Regions from separate parts of the Methylobacterium sp. ME121 genome, predicted to be linked through region 1. Evidence: predicted binding sites of a transcription regulator. Region 1 holds the regulator's gene; each other region holds the start of a gene.

Region 1 (7,030 bases):
GCCCTGCGGGCCGCGCTCGCGCCGGTCGCCGAGATCCTGCCGCGGGCGGACCTGGACGACGGGTTGGCGTCCCTGGCGGGCGTGCGCGTCCGCCTCGACGCGTCGACCGGCGCCGTCGCCCTGAAGGAGAAGATCGAGGCCGCCGGCGGCACGGCCGATGTCGGCAAGGACCCGATCACCGGCATGAAGGCGGTCAAGAACGCCGCTGAGATCGCGGGCGCCCGCGCCGCCCATGTCCGGGACGGGGCGAGCGTCGTGCGCTTCCTCGCCTGGCTCGACGGGGCGGCCGCGGCCGGCGGCCTCACCGAGATCGCCGCCGTCGAGGCCCTGGAGGATTTCCGGGCCACGGGCGGCGACCTGCGCGAGGTCTCCTTCCCCACCATCTCGGGATCCGGACCGAACGGGGCGATCGTCCACTACCGGGTGAGCCGCGCCACCGACCGGACGGTCCGGCCGGGCGAGCTGTTCCTGATCGATTCCGGGGCGCAGTACCCGGACGGGACCACCGACATCACCCGCACGGTCGCGGTCGGCGCGCCGAGCCCCGAGATGCGCGACCGCTTCACGCGCGTGCTGAAGGGGCACGTCGCCATCGCGCGGGCGGTGTTCCCGGTCGGCACGACCGGCGCCCAGATCGACGCCTTCGCGCGGGCGCCGCTCTGGCAGGCCGGTCTCGACTTCGACCACGGCACCGGTCACGGCGTCGGCGCCTTCCTGTCGGTGCACGAGGGGCCGCAGCGGATCGCCAAGACCGGCACGGTGGCGCTGGAGCCCGGCATGATCCTGTCGAACGAGCCGGGCTACTACGCCCGCGGCGCCTACGGCATCCGGATCGAGAACCTCGTCCTGGTCGAGTCCCGCGCGATCGCGGGCGGCGAGCGCCCGATGCTCGGCTTCGAGACGCTGACGCTCGCCCCCTACGACCGCCGGCTGATCCGGCCGGACCTGCTCGAACCCGGGGAGCGGGCCTGGATCGACGCCTACCATGCCCGGGTGCGCGAGACCCTGGCGCCCGGGCTCGACACCGCCGCGCGCGACTGGCTGGAGCGGGCGACGGCGCCGCTGGAGGGGTGAGCCGGCCGCACGGGACCCCGGACGGGACCCCGGACGCGGTCCATGGTAAGACCCGGCGCCACGGAAACGCCCGCGCCGGGCGAGAGACGCCGCGCGTGAAACCGCGACCGCCCCGCGCGCGAAGGGACAGCATGATCCGCCGCCTCGCCATCCTGATCCTGGCCCTCGCCGCGAGCCTCTCGGCCGCCGCGGCGCAGGGGTTTCCGCAGGGCTTCCGCACGCCCGCGGACCTCGTGCGCGCGAGCCTCGTGGCCGAGCCCGCCGCGGTCGCCGGCGCGCAGCCCTTCACGCTGGCCGTGCGGATGCAGATCAAGCCCGGCTGGCACGTCTACTGGCGCAATCCGGGCGATTCCGGCCTGCCCCCGGAGGTGACCTGGACCCTGCCGGCCGGCTTCAACGCCGGCGCGATCCGGTGGCCGGCGCCGGAGCGCATCCCGATCGCGACCCTCATGAACTACGGCTACGAGGGCGAGGTCACGCTCCTCGTGCCGGTGACGCCGCCGCCGAGCCTCGACCCGGCGGACCCGGTGCGGATCCAGGCGAAACTGACCTACCTCGTCTGCGAGACCGAGTGCGTCCCCGGCTCGGCCGACCTCGCCCTGACTCTGCCCGTGGGCAAGGCCGAGCCGGACCCGGCCAGCGCCGCGCTGTTCGCGCGCGCGCGCGCCGCGCTGCCCGTGCCGGCGCTCTGGCCCCTGCGCCTGTCGAGCCAGGGCGACACCCTGCGCCTCGATTTCGCCGCGACCGGTCTCAAGCCCGAGGCGCTCCGCAACGCCGCGTACTTCCCCTACGCCGAGACCGCGATCGACAACGCCGCCGCCCAGGTGATGACCGTCGACGAGACCGGCCTGCACCTGACCCTCGCGCGGAGCAGCCCGACCGATCCGGTGCCCACCGCGCTGCCCGGCGTCCTGACGGTCGACGAGGTCGACGCCGCCGGGACCCGCCGGCTCGCCTTCGCGTACGGCGACGAGCCGGTGCTCCCGGCCGCCGCGGCGCCGGCCCCGACCGCGCCGAACCCGGCCTCGACCGCGCCGGCAACCTCCGACTTCGACGCGCTGACCCTCGCGACCGCCGCGGCCTTCGCCTTCCTCGGCGGCCTGATCCTCAACCTGATGCCCTGCGTCTTCCCGGTCCTGTCGATCAAGGTCCTGAGCCTCGTGCGGCACGCGGGCGAGGGGCCGGCCCGGCTGCGGCTCCACGGCCTCGCCTACACGGCCGGCGTCCTGGCGAGCTTCCTGGCGCTCGCCGCCGCGCTGATCGGCCTGAAGAGCGGCGGGGCCGCGATCGGCTGGGGGTTCCAGCTGCAATCGCCCGCCGTGGTCGCGGGGCTCGCCTACCTGCTGTTCGCGATGGGCCTGAGTCTCTCCGGCGCGGTCCATGTCGGCGGGCGGCTCGCCGGCCTCGGCGACGGCCTCACCCGGCGCGCCGGCCTGAGCGGCTCGTTCTTCACGGGCGTGCTCGCCACCCTGGTGGCGACGCCCTGCACGGCGCCGTTCATGGGCTCGGCGGTGGGCTTCGCGCTGACCCAGAGCGCCGGCGTGGCGCTCGCCGTCTTCGCCAGCCTCGGCCTCGGCCTCGCCCTGCCCTTCCTGCTCCTGACCCTCTGGCCGCCGGCCCTGCGGGCACTGCCGCGGCCGGGCGCCTGGATGGAGACCCTCAAGCAGGTGCTGGCCTTCCCGGTCTACGCCACCGTCGCGTGGCTGATCTGGGTGCTGGCGCAGCAGGTCGACCCGCGCGGGCAGCTGGCGGCGCTGATCGGCCTCGTGCTCGTGGGCTTCGCCGCCTGGGCCTGGGAGCACGGCCGCGCCGCCGCGCCGCGGACGGGTCGGATCGCGCAGGCCGCCGCGGCGCTGGCGCTGATCGCGGTCGCCTCCCTCGCCGTCACCCTGCCCCGGAGCAGCGCCGCGCCGGCGGCGCAGGCCGCCGCCGACGGGGTCGAGCCGTTCACGCAGGCGCGCCTCGACGCCCTTCTCGACGCGCACCGCCCCGTCTTCGTCGACATGACCGCCGCCTGGTGCATCACCTGCGCGGTCAACGAGGCGACCTCGCTCAACACCAGGGCGGTGCGGTCCGCGATGGCCGAGCGCGGCGTGACTTACATGAAGGGCGACTGGACCAACCAGAACCCCGAGATCACCCGCCTCCTGGAGAAGCACGGGCGCAGCGGCGTCCCGCTCTACCTGCTCTACACCGGGACGGGGGAGCCCCAGGTGCTCCCGCAGATCCTGACCGAGGGGACGGTCCTGGCGGCGCTGGAGGCGGTGCCGGCCGCCGCGGGACGGAGCGCGGCGCTGGCGCGCTGAACCCGTCCGCGGTCTCGGGCGCCTGAGCAGAGACGGCGCGCCGGAGCGATCTGTCGCTCCGGCAGTCCATGGGGCCTCCTCAGGCCTCGAGCGAGAAGGTCTCGTCGAAGGCGTAGCCCGAGCCGCGGACCGTGCGGATCGGGTCGGCCTGGCGCGGGCCGTTCAGCGCCTTGCGCAGCCGCCCGACATGCACGTCCACCGTGCGCTCGTCGATGTAGACGTCGTGGCCCCAGACCCCGTCGAGGAGCTGCTCGCGGGAGAAGACCCGGCCCGGCGCCAGCATCAGGAATTCCAGCAGCCGGAACTCTGTCGGGCCCAGATGCAGCTCCTCGCCGCCGCGACGGACGCGGTGGCCGGTGCGGTCGAGCTCCAAATCGCCCGCCGCCAGCCGGTCCGAGACGTGGGCGGGCTTGGCCCGGCGCAGCAGCGCGCGGATCCGGGCGAGCAGTTCCGGCACCGAGAACGGCTTGACGATGTAGTCGTCGGCGCCCGTGCCGAGACCGCGGACGCGGTCGCCCTCCTCGCCCCGGGCGGTGAGCATGATCACCGGCAGGCGCTCGGTCTCCCGGCGCGCCCGGATCCGGCGGCACAGCTCGATCCCGGAGAGGCCGGGCAGCATCCAGTCGAGCAGGACGAGGTCCGGGATCCGCTCCGCCAGGAGCAGCTCGGCGTCGTCGCCGCGCGCCGCCGAATCCACCAGGAAGCCCTCGGCCTCCAGGTTGTAGCGCAGCAGCGTGGTCAGCGCCTCCTCGTCCTCGACGATCAGGACTTGCATGCTCACGTTCGACGACTCGTTCTACCGGCGGTCCCGCGGATGGTGCAGGAGGCGCCGCCCGGCCTCAACCTGCACGGTTACTGGCCCCGGCCATGCCCGCAGGAAGGCCGGGGTCGGGGGCTCACGGCGCCTGGAGTCCGTCCACCGTCGCGTAGTTCGACGCGTCGTTCTTCGGCCGGTCGCCCGCCAGGGTCTCGCCCGTGGCGAGGTAGTGGATCGTCTCGGCGATGTTGGTGGTGTGGTCGCCGATGCGCTCGACGTTCTTGGCGCAGAACAGCAGATGCGTGCAGAACGAGATGTTGCGCGGGTCCTCCATCATGTAGGTCAGGAGCTCGCGGAACAGGGAATTGTACAGGGCGTCGATCTCACCGTCGCGCTCCCAGACGTCGTGGGCCGCCTGGACGTCGCGGCTCGCGTAGGCGTCGAGCACGTCCTTGAGCTGGCCCTCGGCGAGGTCGCTCATGTGGCGCACGCCGAGCACGATCTTCTGGGCCGGAGCCTGGTCGGAGATCGCCACCACGCGCTTGGCGACGTTCTTGGCGAGGTCGCCGATCCGCTCGAGATCGCCGGAGACGCGGATCGCCGAGATGGTCTCGCGCAGGTCGATCGCCAGCGGCTGGCGCCGGGCGATCAGCAGCACGGCGCGCTCCTCGATGTCCCGCTGCAGCGCGTCGAGGCGCTTGTCGGCGAGGATCACCGCCTGGGCGAGCGTGTCGTCCCGGCGCACGAGGGCATCGGTCGCCTCCGCGGTCATCTTCTCGGCGACGCCGCCCATCTCCGAGATCGAGCGACGCAGGTTCTCCAGGTCGGTGTCGTAGGAGGTGACGATATGGCCGGGCATGGCGGATCCTTCGATGGGGTCCCGGGGACGGCCCTCCGGGAGGTTTGCGGATCCGCCGACGCGCCGGAGACGCGAGCGGCGGTCCCGGGACCGGAGCGGCCCGGCAGACTAGCCGAAGCGGCCGGTGATGTAGTCCTGCGTGCGGCGCTCCGTCGGATTCATGAACATCCGGTTGGTCGGACCGAACTCGACGAGCTGCCCCAGATACATGAAGGCGGTGAACTGCGAGATGCGCGCCGCCTGCTGCATGTTGTGGGTGACGATCACGATGGTGAACTCGTCGCGCAGCTGCTCGATCAGCTCCTCGATGCGGCCGGTGGAGATCGGGTCGAGGGCCGAGGTCGGCTCGTCGAACAGGATCACCTCCGGACGCTGCGCCACCGTCCGGGCGATGCACAGGCGCTGCTGCTGGCCGCCCGACAGGCCGGTCCCCGGCTGCCGGAGCTTGTCCTTCACCTCGTCCCAGAGGGCGGCCTTGCGCAGCGATTCCTCGATCCGGCCGTCGAGCTCGGATTTCGGCAGCTTCTCGTAGAGGCGCAGGCCGAAGGCCACGTTGTCGTAGATCGACATCGGGAACGGCGTCGGCTTCTGGAACACCATGCCGATGCGCGAGCGCAGCTCGTTCAGGTCGACGGAGGGGCTGAGGATGTTCTCGCCGTCGAGCAGGATCTCGCCCTCCGCGCGCTGCTCCGGGTAGAGGCTGTAGATCCGGTTGAAGCAGCGCAGCAGGGTGGACTTGCCGCAGCCGGAGGGGCCGATCAGCGCCGTCACCTGCCGGTCGTGGAAGTTGAGGTTGACGTCCTTCAGCCCGTGGAAGCTGCCGTAGTAGAAGTTCAGGTCCTTGACGGCGATCCGCACGGGGCCGCCCTCTTCGGCGCGGTTGCGGTTCAGCTCGACCGTCGGGATCGCGGAGGCGGCGTTCATCGTCGTGTCCTCGAAAGGGGGCTCAGCGCGAGGCCTGCGGCTTGATCACGAGGCGCGCGATGATCGACAGCGCCAGGATGGTCGCGGTGATCAGGAGCGCGCCCGCCCAGGCGAGGCCCTGCCAGTTCGGGTAGGGCGAGAGGGCGAACTGGTAGATCATCACCGGCAGGTTCGCGACGCCGCCCATCAGGTTGGCCGAGAACCAGGAATTGTTGTTGAGCGCGGTGAACAGCAGCGGCGCGGTCTCGCCGGCGATGCGGGCGAGCGCCAGGATGATGCCGGTGACGATGCCGGCCGAGGCCGCCCGCCAGGTCACGCTCATGATCACCGTCGAGGGCGGCGCGCCGAGCGCCGCGCCGGCCTCCCGCAGGGTTCCGGGGACGAGGCGCAGCATGTCCTCGGTGGTGCGCACGATCACCGGCACGGCGATGATCGCGAGCGCCACGCCGCCGGCCCAGCCCGAGTAGGTGCCCATCGGCCGCACCATCAGCGTGTAGACGAACAGGCCGATCAGGATCGACGGCGCCGAGAGCAGGACGTCGTTGAGGAAGCGGATCAGGGCCGCCAGCTTCGAGCCGCGCCCGTACTCGGCGAGGAAGGTCCCGGCCATGACGCCGACCGGTGTGGCGATCAGGATGCCGATCCCGGTCAGCACGAGGCTGCCCAGGATCGCGTTGGCGATGCCGCCGCCCTCGGAGCCCGGGCCCGGGGTCGGGTTGGTGAACAGGGTGGGCGTGAAGCCGCGCACGCCCTGGACGATCAGCATCACCAGGATCGAGCCGAGGACCAGGGCGCCCACCACCGTCGCGGCGGTGCAGGCGACGCGCAGGGCCCGGTCGGCGACGCGGCGTCCCTGGCGGACGCGGCCGGGGCGGCGCTGGGCGGCCGGGGCGATCGTGCTGGAGGAAACCATCGCGCGTGCTCCTCAGGCGGCCTTGACGCGGCGCGTCAGCAGCCGGGCGATGATGAGCACCACGAAGGTGATCACGAACAGGATGCAGCCCAGGGCCATCAGCGCGTTCAGCTGAAGGCCGTCCGCCTCGTTGAACTCGTTGGCGATGCGCGACGCGATGGTCGAGCTCGGGTCGAAGATCGAGGCCGAGAGCCGGT
Region 2 (7,030 bases), on a different contig from region 1:
GCGTGCCAGGGCCAGCGCGGATCGTACAGCATGGCGCGGGCAAGCGAGATCGCGTCCGCCTTGCCCTCCTGCAGGATCGTCTCCGCTTGGTGCGCCTCGGTGATCAGCCCCACCGCGATCGTGGTGAGGCCGGTCTCGGCCTTGATCCGCTCGGCGTAGGGCACTTGGTAGCCCGGCCCGAGCTTGATCGCCTGCTTCGGCGAGACGCCGCCCGTGGAGACGTGGAGCGCCGGCGACCCGGCCCGCTTGAGCGCCTGGGCCAGCTCGATGGTCTCGTCCAGGTCCCAGCCGTCCTCGACCCAGTCGGTGGCCGAGACCCGCAGCCAGACCGGGCTGCCGGCGGGCACGACATCGCGCACCGCGTCGTAGACCTCGAGGGGGAAGCGCATGCGGTTCGCGAGGCTGCCGCCGTACGCGTCCGTCCGCTTGTTGGCGATCGGCGACAGGAACTGGTGCAGCAGATAGCCGTGGGCGCCGTGCAGCTCCACCGCCTCGATGCCGAGGCGCACGGCCCGCTTGGCGGTGGCCACGAACGCGTCGCGGACGCGCTTCAGGTCGGCGGCGTCGAGGGCGTGGGGCGGGACCTCGCCCTCGCCGTGGGCGACCGCCGAGGGCGCCTCGGTGCGCCAGCCGTAGGCGTGCTCCGGCGGAATCTGCTGGCCGCCGGCCCAGGGCGCCTCGCTGGACGCCTTGCGCCCGGCATGGGCGATCTGGATGCAGACCGGGATCGGCGCGTACTCGCGCACGGCGTCGAGCACGCGGCCGAGCGCCCGCTCGCAGCCGTCGTTGTAGAGGCCGAGATCCCAGGCGGTGATCCGCGCCTCCGGAGAGACCGCGGTGGCCTCCAGGGTCAGCAGGCCCGCCCCCGACATGGCGAGCTGACCGAGGTGCATCATGTGCCAGTCGGTCGCCTCGCCGTCCCGCGCCGAGTACTGGCACATCGGCGCGACGAGGATACGGTTCTCGAGCGTGAGCGCGTCGAGCGTCAGCGGTTCGAACAGGCGAGCGGTCATCGGCAACTCCTGGTGGAAGGGCCACTCTGGCCCAGGACGGGCGCGGCGGCCAGTGCGGTGCGGCAGAGCACCTCTGCGGGCAGGCGATGCGGGAACTTGCGGATGTGACCGCCCGTTTCCTGGCCTGTCGCCGCATCGCGGCAATCGACGCGAACCGCCTGAGGGGGCGAGATCGCCCGAGGTCCAGATGATGCTCACCAAACTCGCCGTCCCGCTCGTCCTGGCCGCCGGCTGCGCCGCCCTCGCGGGCGCGGCGCAGGCCCAGCCGGCCGCCTTCGGCGGACCCAAGATGCTGATCCACGGCAATTACTGCGGGCCGGGCAACAACGCGCCCCTCCCGCCGATCGACGCCCTCGACGCGGCCTGCGCGCGTCACGACGCCTGCACGCCGGAGGGGGGATTGCCCTCGCAGGCCTGCAACCTGCGCCTCAAGCAGGAGGCGACGCTGATCTCGCGCGATCCAAGTCAGCCGGACGACGTCCGGTCCCTCGCCGGCCTCGTGGCCGCCACCGCGACTCTGATCCCGTCCGAGCCGAACGCGCGGCGCGTGCCGGCCTCGGTCACCACCGGTCCCGCCTCGGGTGCCTACGTGCCCGCCGTGACGCGGCCGGCGCCGACGGTCGATGTCGACCCCGACGACGACGGCGCCGACGCGGACTGAGGCGAGCCGCAGCCCTCGACGCTCCGTCGGCGCGGCCCGGCGGCCTACCGGGCTGCGCCGATCCCCCGGTCCTTCAGACTGTCTCCGATCTCGTCGAGGGCGGCCGCGTCGTCGATCGTCGCCGGCATCGTCCAGGGCTCGTGGTCCGCGATGCGCTTCATGGTCGCCCGCAGGATCTTGCCCGACCGGGTCTTGGGCAGCCGCGGCACGGTGAGCGCCAGCTTGAACGCCGCTACCGGGCCGATCTCGTCCCGCACCTTCGCGACGAGTTCCCGCTCGATCGTCTCGGTCGGCCGGGCGACGCCGGCCTTGAGCACCACGAACCCGCAAGGGACCTCGCCCTTCAGCGCGTCGCGGATGCCGATGACCGCGCACTCCGCCACGTCCGGGTGGCTCGCCAGCACCGCCTCCATGCCGCCGGTGGACAGGCGGTGGCCCGCGACGTTGATGATGTCGTCGGTCCGTCCCAGGACCGTGATGTAGCCGTCCCCGTCGATCACCCCGGCATCCGACGTGTCGTAGTAGCCCGGGAAGGTGGCGAGGTAGCTCGACCGCATCCGGTCGTCCGAGCCCCACAGGGTCGGGAGGCAGCCGGGCGGGAGCGGCAGGCGGATCGCGATGGTGCCCATGGTCCCCGCCGGAACCGGCCTGCCGCCCTCGTCCAGGACTTCGACCCGGTAGCCCGGCATCGGCACGCAGGTGCTGCCGTGCTTCACCGGCAGGAGGCCGAGGCCCATCGGGTTGCCGGCGATCGGCCAGCCGGTCTCGGTCTGCCACCAATGGTCGACGACCGGCCGGTCCAGCACGCGCTCGGCCCAGGCGACCGAGTCGGGATCGGCGCGCTCGCCCGCCAGGAACAGGCTGCGGAAGGCCGAGAGGTCGTACGCGGCGATCCGGGCGCCCTTCGAGTCCTCCTTCTTGATCGCCCGCAGCGCCGTCGGCGCGGTGAACAGGCAGACCACCCCGTACTCGGCGACCACCCGCCAGAAGGCGCCGGCATCGGGCGTGCCGACGGGTTTTCCCTCGTACAGCACCGTGGTGCAGCCGTGCAGGAGCGGCGCGTAGACGATGTAGGAGTGGCCCACCACCCAGCCGATGTCGGAGGCGCAGAAGTAGGTCTCACCGGGCTGGACGCCGTAGAGGTTCGGCATCGACCAAGCCAGGGCGACGAGGTAGCCGCCGGTGTCGCGGACGACGCCCTTCGGCTTCCCGGTCGTGCCGGAGGTGTAGAGGATGTAGAGCGGGTCGGTGGCGGCGACCGGCACGCAGTCCGCACGCCGCCCCGCCGCCCGGGCCGCCGCGACGGTCTCGGCCCAGTCGCGATCCCGTCCCGCGACGAGGGTCGCGGGCCCCTGCGGGCGCTGGAGGATCAGGCAGGCCTCCGGCTTGTGCCGCGAGGCCGCGATCGCCGCGTCGAGGAGCGGCTTGTAGGCGACCACGCGGTTCGGCTCGATCCCGCAGGAGGCGGCGAGCACCACCTTCGGCGCCGCGTCCTCGATCCGCACCGCCAGCTCGTTGGCGGCGAAGCCGCCGAACACCACCGAGTGGACCGCGCCGAGCCGCGCGCAGGCCAGCATGCCGAACAGGGCCTCGGGCACCATCGGCATGTACAGGATCACCCGGTCGCCCTTGCCGACGCCGAGATCGGCGAGCACGGCGGCCAGCACCGCCACCTCGTCGCGCAGGACCCGGTAGGTGATGCTGCGCTTGGTCCCGGTGACGGGCGAGTCGTAGCGGATCGCCACCTGATCCGCCCGGGCGCCGTCGGCGTGACGGTCCACCGCGTTGTGGCAGGCGTTCAGGGTGCCGTCCGGGAACCATCGGCCGTAGGGGCCGGAATCCGGCGCGAAGGCCCGCTCCGGCGACCGCGCCCAGTCGAGGGCCCGCGCGGCGCCGAGCCAGAACGCCTCGGGGTCGCGGCGGGCCGATTCGTAGATCTCCGGGTAGCGGCCCGGCAGGCTGGCTCTCGTCATCGGTTCGGCGTTTCCTCACGGGCCGCTCTCCGGCGGCGGCCCGCAGAGTAGCCCATTCTCGGGCGCGCGGGAGTGGTCCCGGGCGAGAAGGCCGCGTCCGGCTGCGGCGCGAGACCCGCCATGAGAAAACCGCCGCACCGGGGCGCCCGGTGCGGCGGTCGTCAGCTCGGATTCGCTATCGGATCGGACGTGTCAGGCGTCAGTGCAACGTGTCGTTGCCCGCCTGGAGCTTGTTGATCTCGTCCTTGAGGAGGAGTTTCCGTCGCTTCAGCTCGGCAATGTGGAGGTCGTTCGCCGAAGGTCTGTGGATCGCTTCCTGAATCTCGCGCTCGAGGGCTTCGTGCTTCCGGGCGAGTTGGTTCAGATGCGTCTGCAGCGACATGAGTCGAATCTCCTGTCATCGTTTCGACACACCGAGATTGGCACAGGATGTCGGACCTGTCGAAGCGTTTTCTGCTGCTAAGTCTGATGATTGCTTACCGCGCCGCCTTGTCCGGCGCCGGAGCGTGACGCATGCTCTCGGGCGACGAACGGTCTTCGGGTTCTCAGGTGACGATGGCGGACGAGGCGGGTGAGGGTGCGCAGTCGGATCTCCTGGGCGAGCTGGCGCGGCTGCGCGAGGAGCACCGGGATCTGGACAGCGCCATCGAGGCGCTGGAGCGCAGCGTCGCCGGGGACCAGCTCCAGATCCAGCGCCTGAAGAAGCGCAAGCTCACGCTGCGCGACCGCATCTTCCACATCGAGGACGCGCTCACGCCGGACATCATCGCCTGATGCCGGTGGACGCCCTCGGGCCCCGCCTTGCCGCCGGCCCGCACCGCCTGTAAGCGCCCTCTTTTGCCGGGATCAACGATGGCGTCGCCTCCTCCGGTCGCGATCATCATGGGCAGCCAGTCCGACTGGGCGACCATGCGTCATGCCGCCGAGACGCTCGACGCGCTCGGCGTGCCGTACGACGCGCGCATCGTGTCGGCCCACCGCACGCCGGACCGGCTCGTGGCCTTCGCAAAGGGCGCGGTCGCGGCCGGTTTCAAGGTCGTGATCGCGGGCGCGGGCGGCGCCGCGCACCTGCCCGGCATGGCGGCCGCGATGACCCGCCTGCCGGTCTTCGGCGTGCCGGTCGAATCGAAGGCCCTGTCCGGCCAGGACAGCCTGCTCTCCATCGTCCAGATGCCGGCCGGCATCCCGGTGGGGACCCTGGCGATCGGCCGGGCCGGGGCCGTCAACGCGGCCCTGCTCGCCGCGGCGGTCCTGGCGCTGACCGACCCGGGCTTGGCGGAGCGCCTGGAGGCGTGGCGCGCGGCCCAGAGCGCCTCGGTGGCCGAACGGCCGGTGACGGAAGAGAACGCGTGACGGACAAGATCCTCGGCCCCGGCTTCACCCTCGGCATCGTCGGCGGGGGCCAGCTCGGGCGCATGATCGCGCTCGCGGCGGCCGATTACGGCCTCAAGGCGCATGTCTACGCGCCCGACGCGGACAGCCCCGCCTTCGACGTGGCCGCCCGGACCACCTGCGCGGCCTACGACGACGCCGCGGCGCTGGCGGATTTCGCCCGCAGCGTCGACGTCGTGACCTACGAGTTCGAGAACATCCCGCACGCCACCGCCGACGTGCTGGCCCGGCACGCCGCCCTGCACCCGAACGCGCGGGCGCTCTCGACCACGCAGGACCGCCTCTCCGAGAAGGAGTTCATCAACGGCCTGGGCATCCCGACGGCGCCGTTCCGGGCGGTGGACACCCCCGACGACCTCGACCGGGCGATCGAGGTGATCGGCCTGCCGGCCGTGCTCAAGACCCGCCGCTTCGGCTACGACGGCAAGGGGCAGCGCATGCTCCGCGAGCGGGCCGAGGGCGACCGCAACGCCCTGTTCGCCGAGTTCGGCGGCGCGCCGCTGATCCTGGAGGGCTTCGTGCCGTTCGAGCGCGAGGTCTCGGTGGTCGGCGCGCGCGGGCGCGACGGCAGCTTCGCGGCCTACGACCTCTGCGAGAACGAACACCGCGACCACATCCTGGCGCTGACCCGGGTGCCGGCGCCCGGCGTGTCCGCCGAGACGGGCCGCGCCGCCGTCGAGATCGCCCGGCGGATCGCCGACGCCCTCGACTACGTCGGCGTGCTGGCCGTCGAGATGTTCCTCGTCCGCGAGGACGGGGCTGAGCGGCTCGTGGTCAACGAGATCGCGCCCCGGGTCCACAATTCCGGCCACTGGACCAGCGAGGGGGCGCTGACCTCGCAGTTCGCCCAGCACGTCCGGGCCGTCTGCGGCTGGCCGCTGGGCGATCCGGGCCGGGTCGGCGGCCTCCCCGTCGAGATGCGCAACCTGATCGGCGCCCAGGCCGACGACTGGCACGCCCTGCTGGCCGAGCCCGGCGCCCACCTGCACCTCTACGGCAAGGGCGAAGCGCGCCCCGGCCGCAAGATGGGTCACGTCACCCGCCTCGGGGCCGGCCCGACCGGTTCCTGAGGCTTCGAAGGCACACAAGCGCCGCCGCATGACCGCCGGAGGGCCGTCCGCGGCCCCGCGCGACGGTCGAGCCATACCTTCGCCACATCCCGCCGCTTCCACGGAACCGTGGTCGGTTCCGAATGCTGTCGATCGCGTCCGCCCGCACTGCCTCGGTCCCGCCGGGACCGGGCGGGGGCCGGGGCACGACGCGGCGCTTCTTAAGCCGGCCTTCACCGTGATGCGCGACGGTGCCCCGACTTCGGGTGTGCCCGGCGCAGGGCGCGGGTTCTTGGACTGTGAGGGGCGGGGCGGGCACGCGCGGAGCGGGCGACGCCTCGGGGAGAGTGGGGCGATGAACGTACGCATCCGGCTGGGACGGAAGACGGCACTGATCGGCGCGGCCTTGGTCTCGGCCGCCGGCCTCGCGGGCTGCGAGACCGTCGGCAGCGCGGCCGGCCCGCGGCAATACGCGGTCTTGGAGAAGGACACGACCGGCGCCACGAACGTCAACATCGCGTCCCTGACCGAGGTGGTGCAGCGCAACCCGAACGACGCGGCGGCCTACAACACCCGCGGCGCCGCCTACGCCCGCGCCGGCCAGTTCAACGACGCCATCGCCGACTTCACCAAGGCGATCCAGCTCGATCCGAACTCCGCCTCCGCCTACAACAACCGCGCCCTCGCGAACCGCCAGATCGGCCGCGACGGCCCGGCACTGCAGGACTTCTCCAAGGCGATCGGGATCGATCCGAATTACGGGCCGGCCTATATCGGCCGCGCCAACGTCGAGCGCGCCCAGGGCAACCTCGACCAGGCTCTGAACGACCTCAACGTCGCGATCCGCCTGAGCCCCGAATCCGCGCAGGCCTACCACGCCCGCGGCCTCGTGAAGCAGAAGCAGGGCCAGGACACCCAGGCGATCGCCGATTTCGACGCCGC
Region 3 (7,030 bases), on a different contig from region 1:
GTCCCGGCCATCCTGTCATCCCGAGGTGCCGGAGCGCAGCGGAGGCCTCGAAGGAGGGCTCCAGCTGGCGCGCGGTGGCTCGAGCCCTCCTTCGAGGCGGCCGCGCCGCACCTCAGGATGAGGGGGTGGATGGGACGGACCGCCCGCTGCGCGGCCTCCTTCAGCGCGCCGCCGGCCCGATGATCGCCCGGCGCAGGCGGGTCGAGATCCAGTCGATCGCCGCCACGGTCACGAGGATCATCAGCACCAGGAAGGCGACCTGCTGCAGCTCCAGCACGCGGATCAGCTCGGTGAGGTACTGGCCGATGCCGCCCGCGCCGACGATGCCGATGATCGTCGCCGAGCGGGTGTTCGACTCGAAGAAGTACAGGACCTGGCTCGCCAGCACCGGCAGCACCCCGGGGATCAGCCCGAAGCGGATGCGGTGGAGCGCCGAGCCGCCCGAGGCGACGACGCCCTCGCCGGCGCGTCGGTCGCAGGTCTCGATCGCCTCGGAGAACAGCTTGCCGAGCGCCCCGACATCCGAGCACGCGATCGCGAGCGCCCCCGCGAACGGGCCGAGGCCGACGACGTTGATCCAGATCAGAGCCCAGATCAGCACGTCGACCGAGCGCATCACGTCGAGGCCGCGGCGGACCGCGAACCGCGCGAACGGGTTGGGCACGACGTTCCGCGCCGCCAGGAACGCCACCGGGAAGGCGAGGATCGCCGCCGTCAGCGTGCCCAGGAAGGCGATGCCGAGGGTCTCGCCCAGCGCGTGCAGGAAGGTCCAGAACTGGCCCTCCGGCGACGGCGGCAGCATCAGCACCGCGAAGGTGCCGAGCCGCCCGAGACCGTGGAGGATCCGCGCCACCGAGAAGTCGAGGCGCCAGGCGCCGAGCGCCGCGAGCCCCACCAGGACGACGAGCAGGGCGGCGAGCCGCGCCCGCCCCGGCCAGTCGGTGCGGAACTGCGCGGGGTAACGCGCGCGCAGGCGGGCGAGGTCGGCCCGGGCCGCCGCCCGCAGGGCCTCGGGACGCGCGCTCATCGGGCCTGCTCCGCGCCGATCAGGCGGTGGCGGACCCGCTCGGTGACGAGGTCGATGCAGAAGACGGTCAGGATGATCAGCACGAGGATCGCGCTCACGTCAGCGTAGTAGAAGTTGCGGATCGCCACGAGGAATTCCTGGCCGATGCCGCCGGCGCCGACGAAGCCCATCACCCCGGCCCCGCGCACGTTGATCTCGAAGCGCAGCAGCGCGTAGGAGGCGAAGTTCGACAGGACCTGCGGCAGCACCGCGAAGCGCACCGTCTGGACCCAGGTCGCGCCCGAGGCCGACAGGCCCTCGACGGGGCGCATGTCGATGTTCTCGACCACCTCGGAGAACAGCTTGCCCAGCGCCCCCGTGGTGTGGATCGCGATGGCGAGCACGCCCACCATCGGGCCGAGGCCGAAGGCGATCACGAAGATCAGCGCGAACACCACCTCGGGGACGGTGCGGCACAGTTCCAGCAGGCGCTTGGCGCCGACGCGCAGCGCGCGCGACCGCACGAGGTTGGCGGCGGCCACGAAGCTGAGGGCGAAGCCCCCGATCCCTCCGAGCAGCGTCCCGAGATAGGCCATGAGCAGGGTCTCGCCCAGCAGGCCCAGCCATTTGGGCAGGCCCCAGTACCAGGCGCGGACGTCCTCCAGCGGGTGATCGAGGCCGATCGGCGGCAGGATCTGCTGGATGTAGGCGGTGAACTTGCCGATGTTCTCGGCGAGGACCAGCGGCCGCACCTCGGCGATCAGCCCGGCGACCACGGCGAGCGCCGCCACCAGGGCGAAGCCCGCCAGCGTGCGGCGGCGGGCTTCCCCGGTCGCCGCCGCGTAGAGGCCGGAGAGGGCGGCTGCCCGCTCCGGCGACAGGGGTGTCAGACCGCGCAAGGCGGGCGGCTCCGGATCAGGACTTCCGGCGCTGCTCGTCGTTGAAGCGCAGCATGTCGATGATCGGCTGGTAATCCTTGAGGGTCACCGGCGTGAGATCCTGGTCCTTGCCGTCGGAGAGCCGGTCGAACGCGGCCTTGTCGGCCTTCGGCAGGGCCACGAAGGCGTCGCGGATCTTGGCCTTCAGGTCGTCCGGCAGGCTCGCCAGCACGGCGAATGGCCCCTCCGGCAGGAAGTCGGACTTGAACACGACGCGGAAGTCCGACTGCTGCATCGGGGTGCCGTCGGGCTTCTTGAGCATGCCCTTGGCGGCCATGCGGGTGACCATCGTGTCGGTCTCGGAATTCCACAGGTTGGCGGCGGCGTCGGCGGTGCCCTGGGTGAGCGCCAGCACGGCGTTCTCGTGGCTGCCGGCGTAGAAGGTCTTGCCGAAGAACTTCTCCACGTCGTAGCCGGCCCGCTTCAGGAAGAAGCGCGGCGCCTGGTTGCCGGAGGTCGAGTTCGGATCGACCAGGGCGAGGTTCTTGCCCTTCAGATCCTCGACGGTCTTGTAGGGGCTGGAGGCCAGCACGTAGACCACCGAATAGTAGCCCGAGGCGCCGGTCTCGTGCTTCTGGTTGACGATCGGCTCGATCTTCACGCCGGTCATCACGGCCCGCGCGAAGGAGGCCGGCCCGTACCACGCGATCTGGATGTTGCCGGCCCGCTGGCCCTCGATCACGGCGGCGTAGTCGCTCGCCACCCGCAGCTTCACCGGCACGCCGAGCGTCTTGGTCAGGTAGGCGGTGAGCGGCGCCCAGCGGTCGGCGGTGCCCGAGGCGTTCTCCGCCGGGATCACGCCGAGCGTCAGCTCCGGATACTGGGCCTTCCAGTCCTGGGCGGCGGCCGGCAGGCCGAGGAGGGCGAGGGCCGCGGCGGCGGCGAGGGTGCGTCGGGTGATCATCGGGTCGTCCTTCGTGGCGGCGTCGGCGAGGTTCGGCCGGCCAAGGGCCGGTCGGGCGTTTCCAGAGCGGTGCTCGTTGGCAGTGCTCGTTGGCAGTGCTCGTTGGCGGTGTTCGTTGGGGCCCGGGGCCCGGATCAGGCGCCGAGGGCGGCCTCGCGGACCGGCCGGGCCGGCACGAGACCGGGCCGGCCCGGCATCGCGGCCCGCTGCTCCGCCTCGCGCTGCGCGGAATCGTCCAGCACCTCGCCGGCCTCCAGGCCGTAGAGGCGGCGCGCCACGTCCTCGGTCAGGTCGAAGGGGCCGCCCTCGAACACGACCCGCCCGGCCGCGAGGCCGACGAGGCGGTCGCAGTAGGCGCGGGCGAGGTCGAGGGAGTGCAGGTTGCACAGCACGGTGATGCCGTAGCGCCGGTTCACCTCGGCCAGCGCGTCCATCACCAAGCGGGTGTTGCGCGGGTCGAGGGAGGCGACCGGCTCGTCGGCGAGCAGGATCTCGGGCTCCTGCACGAGGGCGCGGGCGATGGCGACGCGCTGCTGCTGCCCGCCCGACAGGCCGTCGGCCCGCTGGCCGGCGAACTCGCCCATGTCGAAGCTCTCCAGGGCGGCGAGGGCCATGGCCCGGTCCTCGGCGGACCATTGCCGGAGCAGGGAGCGATAGGTCGGCACGTGGCTGAGGCGCCCCATCAGCACGTTCGTCATCACGTCGAGGCGGCCGACGAGGTTGAACTGCTGGAAGATCATGGCGCAGCGGGTGCGCCATTCCCGCAGGGGACGGCCGCGCAGGGTCGTCACCTCGCGGCCCTCGTGGAGGATGCGCCCCGAACTCGGGTCCGCCAGCCGATTGATGAGGCGCAGGAGCGTCGACTTGCCGGCGCCCGACCGGCCGATCACCCCGACGAAGCTGCCGGGCTCGATCCGGAGCGACACGCCGTCGACGGCGCGCCGGTCGCCGTACTGGCGCGTGAGATCCTCGATAACCAGCATGCAACCATCCGCCGCGGAGTGGCCGCACGTAAACGCCGGTTTCACGACGATTGGATGACGTATTCGGAACGATTATATTTGCCGGCGCAACATCTCGGTTATTTCGATAGCCGACTTAATCTTCGCAGCGCTCCAGGAACGCCTCAATCGGCAGGCCGCGGAAATCCGGCAGCGCCCGGCGCAGGCGCTCGTGGTCCCAGTCCCACCAGGCGAGGCGCATCAGGCGGGCGGCGATCGCCTCGGGGAAGCGGCGCCGGACCGGCCGGGCGGGATTGCCGACGACGATCGTGTAGGGCTCGACGTCGCGGGTGACGATGGCGCCCGCTCCCACCACCGCGCCGGTGCCGATCGTGCGCCCCGGCAGGACGACCGCGCCGTGGCCGATCCAGACATCGTGGCCGATCGCCACCGGGCTCGCCCGGCGCCGGTCGAAGAAGGCGGGCTCGTCCGATTCGTCCGGCCAGTAGGCCCGCGCCCGGTAGGTGAAGTGCGCCTGGGAGGCGCGCTCCATCGGGTGATTGCCGGGATTGATCCGCACGCTGGCGGCGATCGAGCAGAACTTGCCGATCGCGGTGTAGATCACCTCGCCGTCCTCACCGATGTAGGAATAGTCGTCGAGGATTGTCTCGGTGAGCCGGGTGCGGGCGCCGACCTCGGTGTAGCGGCCGAGGCGGCTGTCGACGACCCGGGCGCTCGGATCGAGCGCGGGTTCGAGGCCGAGGGGGCGGTCAACCACGGGCTTCTCCGAAGGGCAGGCGCGCCAGGAGCCGGAACGGCTCCGACCCGTCCTGGATCAGGAGGCTGACGGCGTCGATCCGCAGGGGCTCCGGCCCCGCGGCGCCGTAGGCTTCGGACAGGCGCCGGTGCCAGGAATCGCGATCCGCCTCCGGCAGGGCGTCGGTCAGGGTCATGTGGAAGCGGAAGGCCTCGAACACGTACGGGTAGCCCCAGCGCGCGAGGAGCGCGCGGCCGCGCGCGTCGAGGCGCTCCGGGCGGCGCTTGGCGCGCTCGGCCTCCGTGAGCGGCGCCCGGAACGGGTCCAGGGCGGCGACGCATTCGGCCGCCAGCAGCCCCAGCTCCGGCGGCGGGGCCTCCGGCACCAGGGCGAGGAACGGCCCGAGGGCGGCGACCCGGAGCGGGCCCACCGCCACCGGCGGGTGCGCGGCCGCGAGGTCGCGGGCGGCGGCGACGAGGTCGGCCTCCGCGGCGCCCGGGGCGAGGCGCATCGGCGCCTTGAGGGTGGCGTGGAACCCGTAGACCCGCGCGCCCGCCGTGACCGCCGCGAGATCACCGAGCCCCTCCGGGTGCGCGACCGGCAGCCCGGAGACGTTGTCGGTGCCGAGGACCGCGCGCCCGAACGCTTCGAGGCGGGATCCCGGGGCGGGCAGCCAGTAGAGGGCGTAGCGGCGCGACACGTCAGGGCCTCCGATCGCCGGGCGGTCAGGCCGTCGGCGCGTAGGAGCGCGCGCCGGCGGCCCGCCGGGGGCGCACGTCCATGGCGTTGCCCCGCCACACGATGGCGCTCCGCATCCAGGCGCCGAGCCAGATCGCCGGGATCAGGGCGTCGCGCGCCAGGAAGGCCGCCAGCGTGCGGGGCGAACGGTGCCAACCCGCGCGGACCGCGAGCCGGTGCTCGGCGGCATAGCACAGGGCGGCGAGGCCGGCAGCGCCGGCGAGGCCCGCGAGGCTGCCGGCCCAGAGGGCGACGAGGAGCGCCGGCAGCAGGACGCCGCTGCCGATCTCGGGGGCGAAGAACAGCGGGAAGGTCACGCGGCGCAGGCGCGCCCAGCGCAGCTGCCGCGCCCAGACCTCCCGGAAGCCGCGCGGGCCGAGCGGCTGCTCGAACGGGCTCGCCACGAGGTGGACGCGCTTGCCGGCGGCGCGCACGAGCTTGGTGGCGGCCGCGTCCTCCGCGATCTCGGCGGCGAGCGCCTGGAGCCCGCCCTGCGCCTCTAGGAAGGGCTTGTGCCAGAGCATGCTCTTGCCCTGCGCGAAGCCCAGGCCGAAGGCCTCGGCGGCGTATTGCCAGCGCGCTTGGAGGGTGTTCAGGAAGGCGCACTCCACCTCCGCCATGAAGCTGCCCGGGCGGGCGCCGGCCGGGGTGGAGCAGACGAGGCCGGTATCGTCGCGCCACGCCGCCTGGAGCCGCTGGAGGTAGTCCGGCGGCATGGCCACGTTGGAATCGGCGAGCACCACCCAGTCGTGGGCGGCGGCGCGCCAGCCGCGCAGGCAGTTGTTGAGCTTCGGGTTCGCGCTGACCCGCTCGTCGCCGCGGATCAGGCGGGCCGGCACCTGCGGGTGGGCCTCGATCAGGCGCTCCACCATCGGCACGATCGGGTCGGCCGGGTCGGCCACGCAGAAGATCAGCTCGTAGGCCGGGTAGTCGAGGCGGAAGCTGCGGACGAGCATCTCCTCGCTGTACGCCTCGACCCCGCGCAGCGGCCGGACCAGGGAGACGGGCGCGCCGTCGGGGAATTGCGACGGGCCGTGGTTCCGGCCGAGGCGCCGGGCCGCGACGGCGATGCTGCCGACTTGGACGAGGGCCAGGAGCGCGCCGAGGGACAGGGCCGGCACCGTGGCGTCAATCATGCGGATCCCTCGTGCGATCGGGCGAGCGGTCCGGTCCGCTAGCGGCTCGACCGCGTCAGGCGTGTGACAGCGCCGCCCGGCGCTCCCGGTCCCGGTCACCGACGCGGCGCGTCGCGTCGCGGGCCGTCACGGGCCGTCACGGGCCTGCCGTCGCCCGTCACCCAACCGTCACCGCTCCATCTTAATCCCGGCCCACCACCACGTAGAATTCCGCGAGGGTACATGTCCGATACCGCCGTGATGCCGTCGGGGGCGGTGGGAGGCCGGCGGGCGGGCGGCCCGCGCCTCGACCACGGGACGCATCTCGGCGGCGTGGTCGCGTTCCTCCTCGTCCTGGTGGCGGGCCTCGGCTACGCGGTGGTGAGCCTCGTCGCCGACATGAACGCGGTCGGCGAGGCGCCCCTGGCCTACGGCGCCTTCGCGCTGCTCGGCCTCGCCCTGCTGATCGCCCTCGCCTTCGAGTTCGTGAACGGCTTCCACGACACCGCCAACGCGGTCGCCACGGTGATCTACACCCACTCGATGCCGCCGCTCGTCGCGGTGATCTGGTCGGGTGCCTTCAACTTCCTGGGCGTGATGCTGTCCTCGGGCGCGGTGGCCTACGCGATCG
Region 4 (7,030 bases), on a different contig from region 1:
ACGCTGTTCTGGGACGCGCTCGCGGGCGCCGGTGCCCGGCTGGCCTGAGCCGCGTGCACGATCCGGTGTTCATAGCGCCGGACGGATGGAAATTCCTCCGTGTCAGAGCCTTGCGCGGGTTGTGAGCCGCAGGGCCCCGCTGTAGGGTCCGCCGCGCTGTCCGGCCCAACCGGCTCGGCCCATCCGGCTCGGCCGGCATGGTCGGGCGCCGATAACAAGGATGGCTTCCCGGCCGCGGCACCGCCCGGCGCGCGGCTCTATTTCGGAATCCAGGGAGAGACACCGAATGGCGAAGATCACCAAGGTTCAGGTCGGCGAGGCCCTCGTCGGCGACGGCAACGAGGTCGCCCACATCGACCTCATCATCGGACCGCGCGGTTCGCCGGCTGAGACGGCCTTCTGCAACGGCCTCGTGAACAACAAGCACGGCTTCACCAGCCTGCTCGCGGTCATCGCGCCGAACCTGCCGTGCAAGCCGAACACCCTGATGTTCAACAAGGTCACCATCAACGACGCCCGTCAGGCCGTCCAGATGTTCGGCCCGGCCCAGCACGGCGTTGCCAAGGCTGTGCAGGACGCGGTGGCCGAGGGCATCATCCCGGCGGACGAGGCCGACGACCTGTACATCCTGGTCGGCGTGTTCATCCACTGGGAGGCGGCCGACGACGCCAAGATCCAGAAGTACAACTACGAGGCCACCAAGCTGTCGATCCAGCGCGCCGTCAACGGCGAGCCGAAGGCCTCGACGGTCACCGAGCAGCGCAACTCCGCGCAGCACCCCTTCGCCGCCAACGCTTAGATCGGGGACGGTCCTGGGCAGAGCGAGCCTCCGCCCGCACCGCGGGGCCTGCTCCAGCGACTGGCTTCGATCTTCCTTGGCCGATAGGTAGGCCCCTGAACGGGACGGCGCGAGCCGTCCCGTTTCTCGTTTGGGCCGGCCGCCCGACCCGCCGCGGGGCGGCGCCGGGCCTCGGCTCCCCGGATCCGAAACGGTCGGCGAGCCCGCTGCGCGGACGCGATCCGCGCTGCTGCCCCCTCCCTCGACCTCCGCGCGATCACGCGGCGGGAGCAGGCTTGATCTCCCCGCGGACGCGGCGTCCTCGCCCGCGTCGAGCCTCCGCCAAGCGTGATCGGCGCCCCAAGTACCGCCTGCGGACGCGAGGATGGAGCGGCGGCGTCGAGCGCGACCGCGAGGTCAGGCCATGACTTCATCCGCCAGGGATTCGGCTGCCCTCCGCGATGACTGGATACACGGTGGCCGGCTTATTCTCGCTGCGGATCCCGATCCATCGGATCACGCGGCAATCCATGCCTGGATCCTGGAGTTCATCGAGGTCGGCGGGGAAGGCCCCGATCAGGACGGGATCCGAGACCTGATCGACCACAGCCTGAACTTCGAAATTCCGGTCCGGGCGACCGGCCGCGTCCGGCAATCCTTGATCGCTACTGTGTGGGCGCGCCTCGCGGCGCGGGCTTCGCCGCGTCACGGCCGATGAGGCTGACCGGACTGCGCCTCGCGCGCCGCTGGAGCGTGCCGCCATCAAAAGAAAAGGGGCCGCCTCACGGCGACCCCTTTCCCCCGTCATGCGCGGTGGCGCGGACTTAGAAGTCCATGCCGCCCATGCCGCCGCCCGGCATGGCCGGAGCGGGGCTGTCCTTCTTCGGCGCGTCGGCGACCATCGCCTCGGTGGTGACCAGCAGGCCGGCGACCGAAGCCGCGTCCTGCAGAGCGGTGCGCACCACCTTGGCCGGGTCGACGATGCCGGCCTGGATCATGTCGACGTACTCTTCGGTCTGGGCGTTGAAGCCGAAGGTCTCCGAGGAGGTGTTGTCGGTGATCTTGCCGACCACGATCGACCCTTCCACGCCCGCGTTCTGGGCGATCTGGCGGAGCGGGGCCTCGAGAGCCTTGAGGACGATCTTGATGCCGGCCTGGACGTCCGGGATCTCGGACTTCAGCTCGGCGACCGCCTTCTTGGCGCGCAGCAGCGCGGTGCCGCCGCCCGGGACGATGCCTTCCTCGACCGCCGCGCGGGTGGCGTTGAGGGCGTCGTCGACGCGGTCCTTCTTCTCCTTCACCTCGACCTCGGTCGCGCCGCCGACGCGGATCACCGCGACGCCGCCCGCGAGCTTGGCCAGACGCTCCTGCAGCTTCTCACGGTCGTAGTCCGAGGTGGTCTCCTCGATCTGCGCCTTGATCTGCGAGATGCGGCCCTCGATGTCGGACTTCTCGCCGACGCCGTCGATGATCGTGGTGTTTTCCTTCTCGATGCGCACGCGCTTGGCGCGGCCGAGCATGGGGAGCGTCACGTTCTCGAGCTTGATGCCGAGGTCCTCGGCGATCATCTGGCCCTTGGTCAGGATCGCGATGTCCTCGAGCATCGCCTTGCGGCGATCACCGAAGCCCGGCGCCTTGACGGCCGCGACCTTCAGGCCGCCGCGGAGCTTGTTGACGACGAGCGTGGCGAGCGCCTCGCCCTCGATGTCCTCGGCGATGATCAGGAGCGGCTTGCCGGTCTGAACAACGGCCTCGAGCACCGGCAGCATGGCCTGGAGCGAGGAGAGCTTCTTCTCGTGGATGAGGATGTAGGGGTCCTCGAGCTCGGCGACCATCTTCTCCGCGTTCGTGATGAAGTACGGGGAGAGGTAGCCGCGGTCGAACTGCATGCCCTCGACGACGTCGAGCTCGGTCTCGGCCGTCTTGGCCTCCTCGACCGTGATCACGCCCTCGTTGCCCACCTTCTGCATGGCGTGGGCGATCATCTCGCCGATCTCCTTGTCGCCGTTGGCGGAGATCGTGCCGACCTGGGCGACCTCGTCGGAGGTCGAGACCTTCTTGGCGCGCGAGGTGATGTCCTTGACGGCCGCCTGGGTGGCGAGGTCGATGCCGCGCTTCAGGTCCATCGGGTTGATGCCGGCGGCGACGTACTTGGCGCCCTCGCGGACGATGGCCTGGGCCAGCACGGTCGCGGTGGTGGTGCCGTCACCCGCGATGTCGTTGGTCTTCGAGGCCACTTCGCGCACCATCTGGGCGCCCATGTTCTCGAACTTGTCGGCGAGCTCGATCTCCTTGGCGACCGTCACACCGTCCTTGGTGATGCGCGGGGCGCCGAAGCTCTTCTCGATCACGACGTTGCGGCCCTTCGGGCCCAGCGTCACCTTCACCGCATCCGCGAGGATGTCGACGCCGCGCAGCATCTTATCGCGGGCGTCGGCGGAGAAACGAACGTCTTTCGCTGCCATTGTGTGCCTCTTAGCTACTGGTTGAACCCCAAGGCCGGGACGGCCTCAAAGGGCGATGACGGGTGATCCGATCAGAGGGCGACGACGCCCATGATGTCGGATTCCTTCATGATCAGGAGGTCCTGACCGTCGATCTTGACCTCGGTGCCGGACCACTTGCCGAACAGGACGCGGTCGCCGGCCTTCACGTCGAGCGCGTTGACGCGGCCCTGCTCGTCGCGGGCGCCGGGGCCGACGGCGACGACTTCGCCCTCCTGCGGCTTCTCCTTGGCGGTGTCCGGGATGATGATGCCGCCCTTGGTCTTCTCTTCGCTCTCGATGCGACGGACGACCACGCGGTCGTGCAGCGGACGGAACTTCATGAGCTGCCCTCTTGCTTCAGGTCTGGAGTTGGCGTTGATGCGGCCGGCGGGACCGCTCGCGAACTCGACTGTTAGCACTCTGTCTCGGCGAGTGCCAAAGACGGCCGCGAGATAGGCGCGGGCGGGTTCCGAGTCAAGGCTGTCGCACCCCCGCGCGACGGTGCGATGACGCGCCGGCGGCTCCTTTCCCCCTCATGGATAACGCGCTCTCATGCTGAGCCTGCACGGACCCGAAGGCCCGGTGGCGCTGCAACCCGGCAGGCCGGTCGCGCGCGACACCGTGTGGCTCGACCTGAACGATCCCACGCCGGAAGAGGCCGCGGCGGTCGAGGCCGCGACCGGTCTGCGCGTGCCGTCCCGGGCGGCGCTCTCGGAAGTGGAGACGTCGAGCCGCCTGCGCCGGGTGAAGGGCGGGCTCTCGCTCTCGACGCCGATGATCACCTTCGAGCAGAGCGCGTCGCAGCTGAAGCCGCTGGGCTTCCTGCTGACCAAGGATCACCTCGTCACGATCCGCTTCCACGAGCTGCGCGCCTTCGAGACCTCCGCGAAGCGCATCGCGGACGGCGACGGCAGCACGACACCCAGCGAGATCTTCCTCGTCGTCCTGGAAGAGCTGGTCGACAGCCTCGCCGACGCCCTGGAAGACATGGGATCCGAGCTCGACACGCTCTCCACCCGCATCTTCGACTTCGACGTCCGCGGTGCCGAGCGGCGGCGCCTGGAGCGCCCCCCGCCCCGGCGCCGCGATCTCGCCCTGCGCCGGATCCTGCGCGGCATCAGCAACCGCGGGAAGGTTCTGGGAAAGATCCGGTCGAGCCTGCTCGGCCTCGAACGGATCATCCCGTTCGTCGCCGCGGCCTGCGACGGCCTCGGCCTGCCGGAGGATTCCCGCTTCGAGACGATCAAGCGGGACATCGAGTCCCTCGACGAGTTCGAGACGCGGCTCGCCGAGAACGTCCAGTTCCTGCTCGACGCCGCCCTCGGCCTCATCACGATCGAGCAGAACAACGTCTTCCGGGTCCTCACCGTGGTCTCGGTGGTCGGCGTCCCGCCGACGCTGATCGCGTCGATCTACGGCATGAACTTCAAGCACATGCCCGAGCTGGATTGGGCTCTCGGATATCCCTACGCGCTCGGCCTGATCCTTTTGAGCGCGGTCGCGCCGATCATATACTTCCGCATGCGGGGCTGGTTCTAATATTGACCGAAAAATTATAGCATTGGAAACACCACATCGCATCTCAGCCGCCGAGGGCGGCGCCGGTCCGGACACGAGCACAGAGCGGACACGGCGTCGCAAGCATTCGTTCGATCTTCGCCCGCGCTTAACCTGAACGAATTCCGAAATAAGCAATTCATTAACGATGCGGCGCTAGACCCGGCGCGGGGGAACGCGAGCGGGACCATGTTCAATCGTACTGTCTTCAACGAGGCCCAGGCCAAGATCGACGCCCTGGACCGCTCACTCGCGATCATCGAATTCTCGATGGACGGGACCGTCCTCCACGCGAACCAGAACTTCCTGCGGCTGATGAAGTACAGCCTCAGCGACGTCCAGAGCCGGCATCACCGCATCTTCGTGGACAAGAGCTATGCCGAGACCGCGGAGTACGCCGCGTTCTGGGACAAGCTCAAGGACGGTCAGTACGTCACGGGCGAGTTCCTGCGCCTCGACAAGGAGGGCGACTCGGTCTGGCTCGAGGCGACGTACAATCCCGTCCTCGACGCGCGGGGCAAGCCGATCAAGGTCGTAAAGTTCGCCGCGGACATCTCCGCGAAGAAGAAGGAGATCAACCGGCTCCTGACGATGATCGACAACGTACCGGTGGCCGTCATGACGGCCGACCTGAAGGACAACTTCAAGATCGACTACATGAACGCCACGTCGCGCAAGACGCTCGGCACGATCGACCAGCACCTGCCGGTCAGAGTCGACGACATGCTCGGCCGCTCCTTCGATATCTTCCACAAGAACCCGAGCCACCAGCGCACCATGCTGGCGGACGCGAGCCGGCTGCCGCACAGCACCAAGATCAGGGTCGGGCCCGAGACCCTCAACCTGCGGGTCACGGCGGTGAACGACGAGAAGGGGCAGTACCTCGGCCCGATGCTGACCTGGGCGGTGGTCACCGCGCAGGTGAACATGGAGACCGACGTCAAGCGCGTCGTGAAGGCCGTCGGCTCCGCCATCCAGGAGATGCAGAGCTCGGCCGAGGGCCTGATGCAGTCAGCCGAATCCGCGCGCCACAAGGCCTCGTCGGTCGCGTCGAGTTCCGAGCAGATGAACGGCGCGATCCAGGAGATTTCCGGCCAGGTCGGGCGGGTCTCGGAGCGCGCGCAGCAGATCGCCGCCCAGGCGGGGACGACCGACGCGACCATGCGCCAGCTCGCCGAGAACGCCCGCAAGGTCGACGCGGTGGTGAGCATGATCAAGTCGATCGCCGACCAGACCAACCTGCTGGCGCTGAACGCCACGATCGAGGCGGCGCGGGCCGGCGCCGCCGGACGCGGCTTCGCGGTCGTCGCCTCCGAGGTGAAGGCGCTCGCCGAGCAGACGGCCAAGGCGACCGGCGAGATCACCCAGCAGGTCTCGGCGATCCAGAGCGCCACCGGCGACGCCGTCGGCGCCATCGAGATGATCACCGCGGCGGTGGACGAACTGTCCAAGCTTACCCTGGCGATGGCGAGCGCCGTCGAGGAGCAGGCGGTCTCGACCCACGAGATGGCGGGCAATATCGGCGGCGTTTCCGAGGCCGCCAACGCCACCGGTCAGCTGGCGCAGACGGTCCAGGGCATCGCCGAGAGCCTCGCCGGCCACTCGACGAGCCTGTCGGAGAGCGTGATCCGCTTCATGAAGACGGCCTGATCCGCGCGGCTCAATCCCGGGCGAGCTGCGCCCGGCCGATGGCGAAGACCCGCCCGTCGCCGAGGAGATGGGCGGTGAACCCGTCGGGGAACAGGCTCTCGATCGCCCTGTCGCGGACGTTCAGGCCGCCCGCGTAGGCTCCGAAGGCCGGCATGACGAGGCGGGTGCCGTCCGTGACGAAGCAGCGGCGGCGCACCGCCCGCCCGCGCATCGCCACCTTCCCGCAGGGATGGAGATGGCCCGCGATCTCGCCGGGGACGGGCTCCGGGCTCGGCTCGTGGCGCAGGACGAGGCCGCCCAGCGTGAGCGCGTCGGCGTAGCGGCCGCCCACGCCCTCGTTCACGGCCGCGTCATGGTTGCCGGCGATCCAGACCCAGTCCCGCCCCTCCTGCAGGGCCGCCACCAGGGCGCGGTCGCCGGGCTCCATGCGCTCGGGACCGCGGGCGTCGTGGAAGGAATCGCCCAGCGCGACCACGCGGGCGGGATCGTGGCGCACCACCGCCTCGTGCAGGCAGGCGAGCGTCTCGCGGGTGTCGTAGGGCGGCAGGAACTGGCCGGA

Evidence for each region. The regulator PhoB, encoded in region 1, activates phosphate uptake and scavenging genes when phosphate is short. The targets are predictions, from matches to a motif close to TGTCATNNANCTGTCAT.
Region 2: a site for PhoB is predicted at 4,043-4,059, ahead of ME121_RS09175 (YdcH family protein). Genes of this name have one in related genera too.
Region 3: a site for PhoB is predicted at 3,875-3,891, ahead of phnC (phosphonate ABC transporter ATP-binding protein). Genes of this name have one in related genera too.
Region 4: a site for PhoB is predicted at 3,760-3,776, ahead of ME121_RS05425 (CorA family divalent cation transporter). Genes of this name have one in related genera too.

The regions. Positions count from the first base shown of each region.
Region 1 covers NZ_BBUX01000024.1:50,862-57,891, reverse strand. Annotated here, with positions in the region: gene ME121_RS16555 (aminopeptidase P family protein) at 1-1,074, shown strand, start outside; gene ME121_RS16550 (protein-disulfide reductase DsbD family protein) at 1,206-3,380, shown strand; gene phoB (phosphate regulon transcriptional regulator PhoB) at 3,460-4,155, opposite strand; gene phoU (phosphate signaling complex protein PhoU) at 4,277-4,996, opposite strand; gene pstB (phosphate ABC transporter ATP-binding protein PstB) at 5,105-5,920, opposite strand; gene pstA (phosphate ABC transporter permease PstA) at 5,943-6,833, opposite strand; gene pstC (phosphate ABC transporter permease subunit PstC) at 6,846-7,030, opposite strand, start outside.
Region 2 covers NZ_BBUX01000009.1:93,761-100,790, forward strand. Annotated here, with positions in the region: gene ME121_RS09160 (NADH:flavin oxidoreductase/NADH oxidase) at 1-1,013, opposite strand, end outside; gene ME121_RS09165 (phospholipase A2 family protein) at 1,201-1,674, shown strand; gene ME121_RS09170 (propionyl-CoA synthetase) at 1,719-3,647, opposite strand; gene ME121_RS09175 (YdcH family protein) at 3,847-4,029, opposite strand; gene ME121_RS09180 (YdcH family protein) at 4,161-4,421, shown strand; gene purE (5-(carboxyamino)imidazole ribonucleotide mutase) at 4,500-5,000, shown strand; gene ME121_RS09190 (5-(carboxyamino)imidazole ribonucleotide synthase) at 4,997-6,109, shown strand; gene ME121_RS09195 (tetratricopeptide repeat protein) at 6,444-7,030, shown strand, end outside.
Region 3 covers NZ_BBUX01000068.1:16,959-23,988, reverse strand. Annotated here, with positions in the region: gene phnE (phosphonate ABC transporter, permease protein PhnE) at 161-1,027, opposite strand; gene phnE (phosphonate ABC transporter, permease protein PhnE) at 1,024-1,905, opposite strand; gene phnD (phosphonate ABC transporter substrate-binding protein) at 1,922-2,848, opposite strand; gene phnC (phosphonate ABC transporter ATP-binding protein) at 2,983-3,831, opposite strand; gene ME121_RS26955 (LbetaH domain-containing protein) at 3,947-4,567, opposite strand; gene ME121_RS26950 (DUF1045 domain-containing protein) at 4,560-5,246, opposite strand; gene ME121_RS26945 (ceramide glucosyltransferase) at 5,272-6,420, opposite strand; gene ME121_RS26940 (inorganic phosphate transporter) at 6,643-7,030, shown strand, end outside.
Region 4 covers NZ_BBUX01000004.1:120,329-127,358, reverse strand. Annotated here, with positions in the region: gene ME121_RS05450 (triphosphoribosyl-dephospho-CoA synthase) at 1-48, shown strand, start outside; gene fae (5,6,7,8-tetrahydromethanopterin hydro-lyase) at 287-799, shown strand; gene ME121_RS33305 (hypothetical protein) at 1,203-1,496, shown strand; gene groL (chaperonin GroEL) at 1,603-3,243, opposite strand; gene groES (co-chaperone GroES) at 3,315-3,605, opposite strand; gene ME121_RS05425 (CorA family divalent cation transporter) at 3,817-4,803, shown strand; gene ME121_RS05420 (methyl-accepting chemotaxis protein) at 5,011-6,471, shown strand; gene pdeM (ligase-associated DNA damage response endonuclease PdeM) at 6,482-7,030, opposite strand, start outside.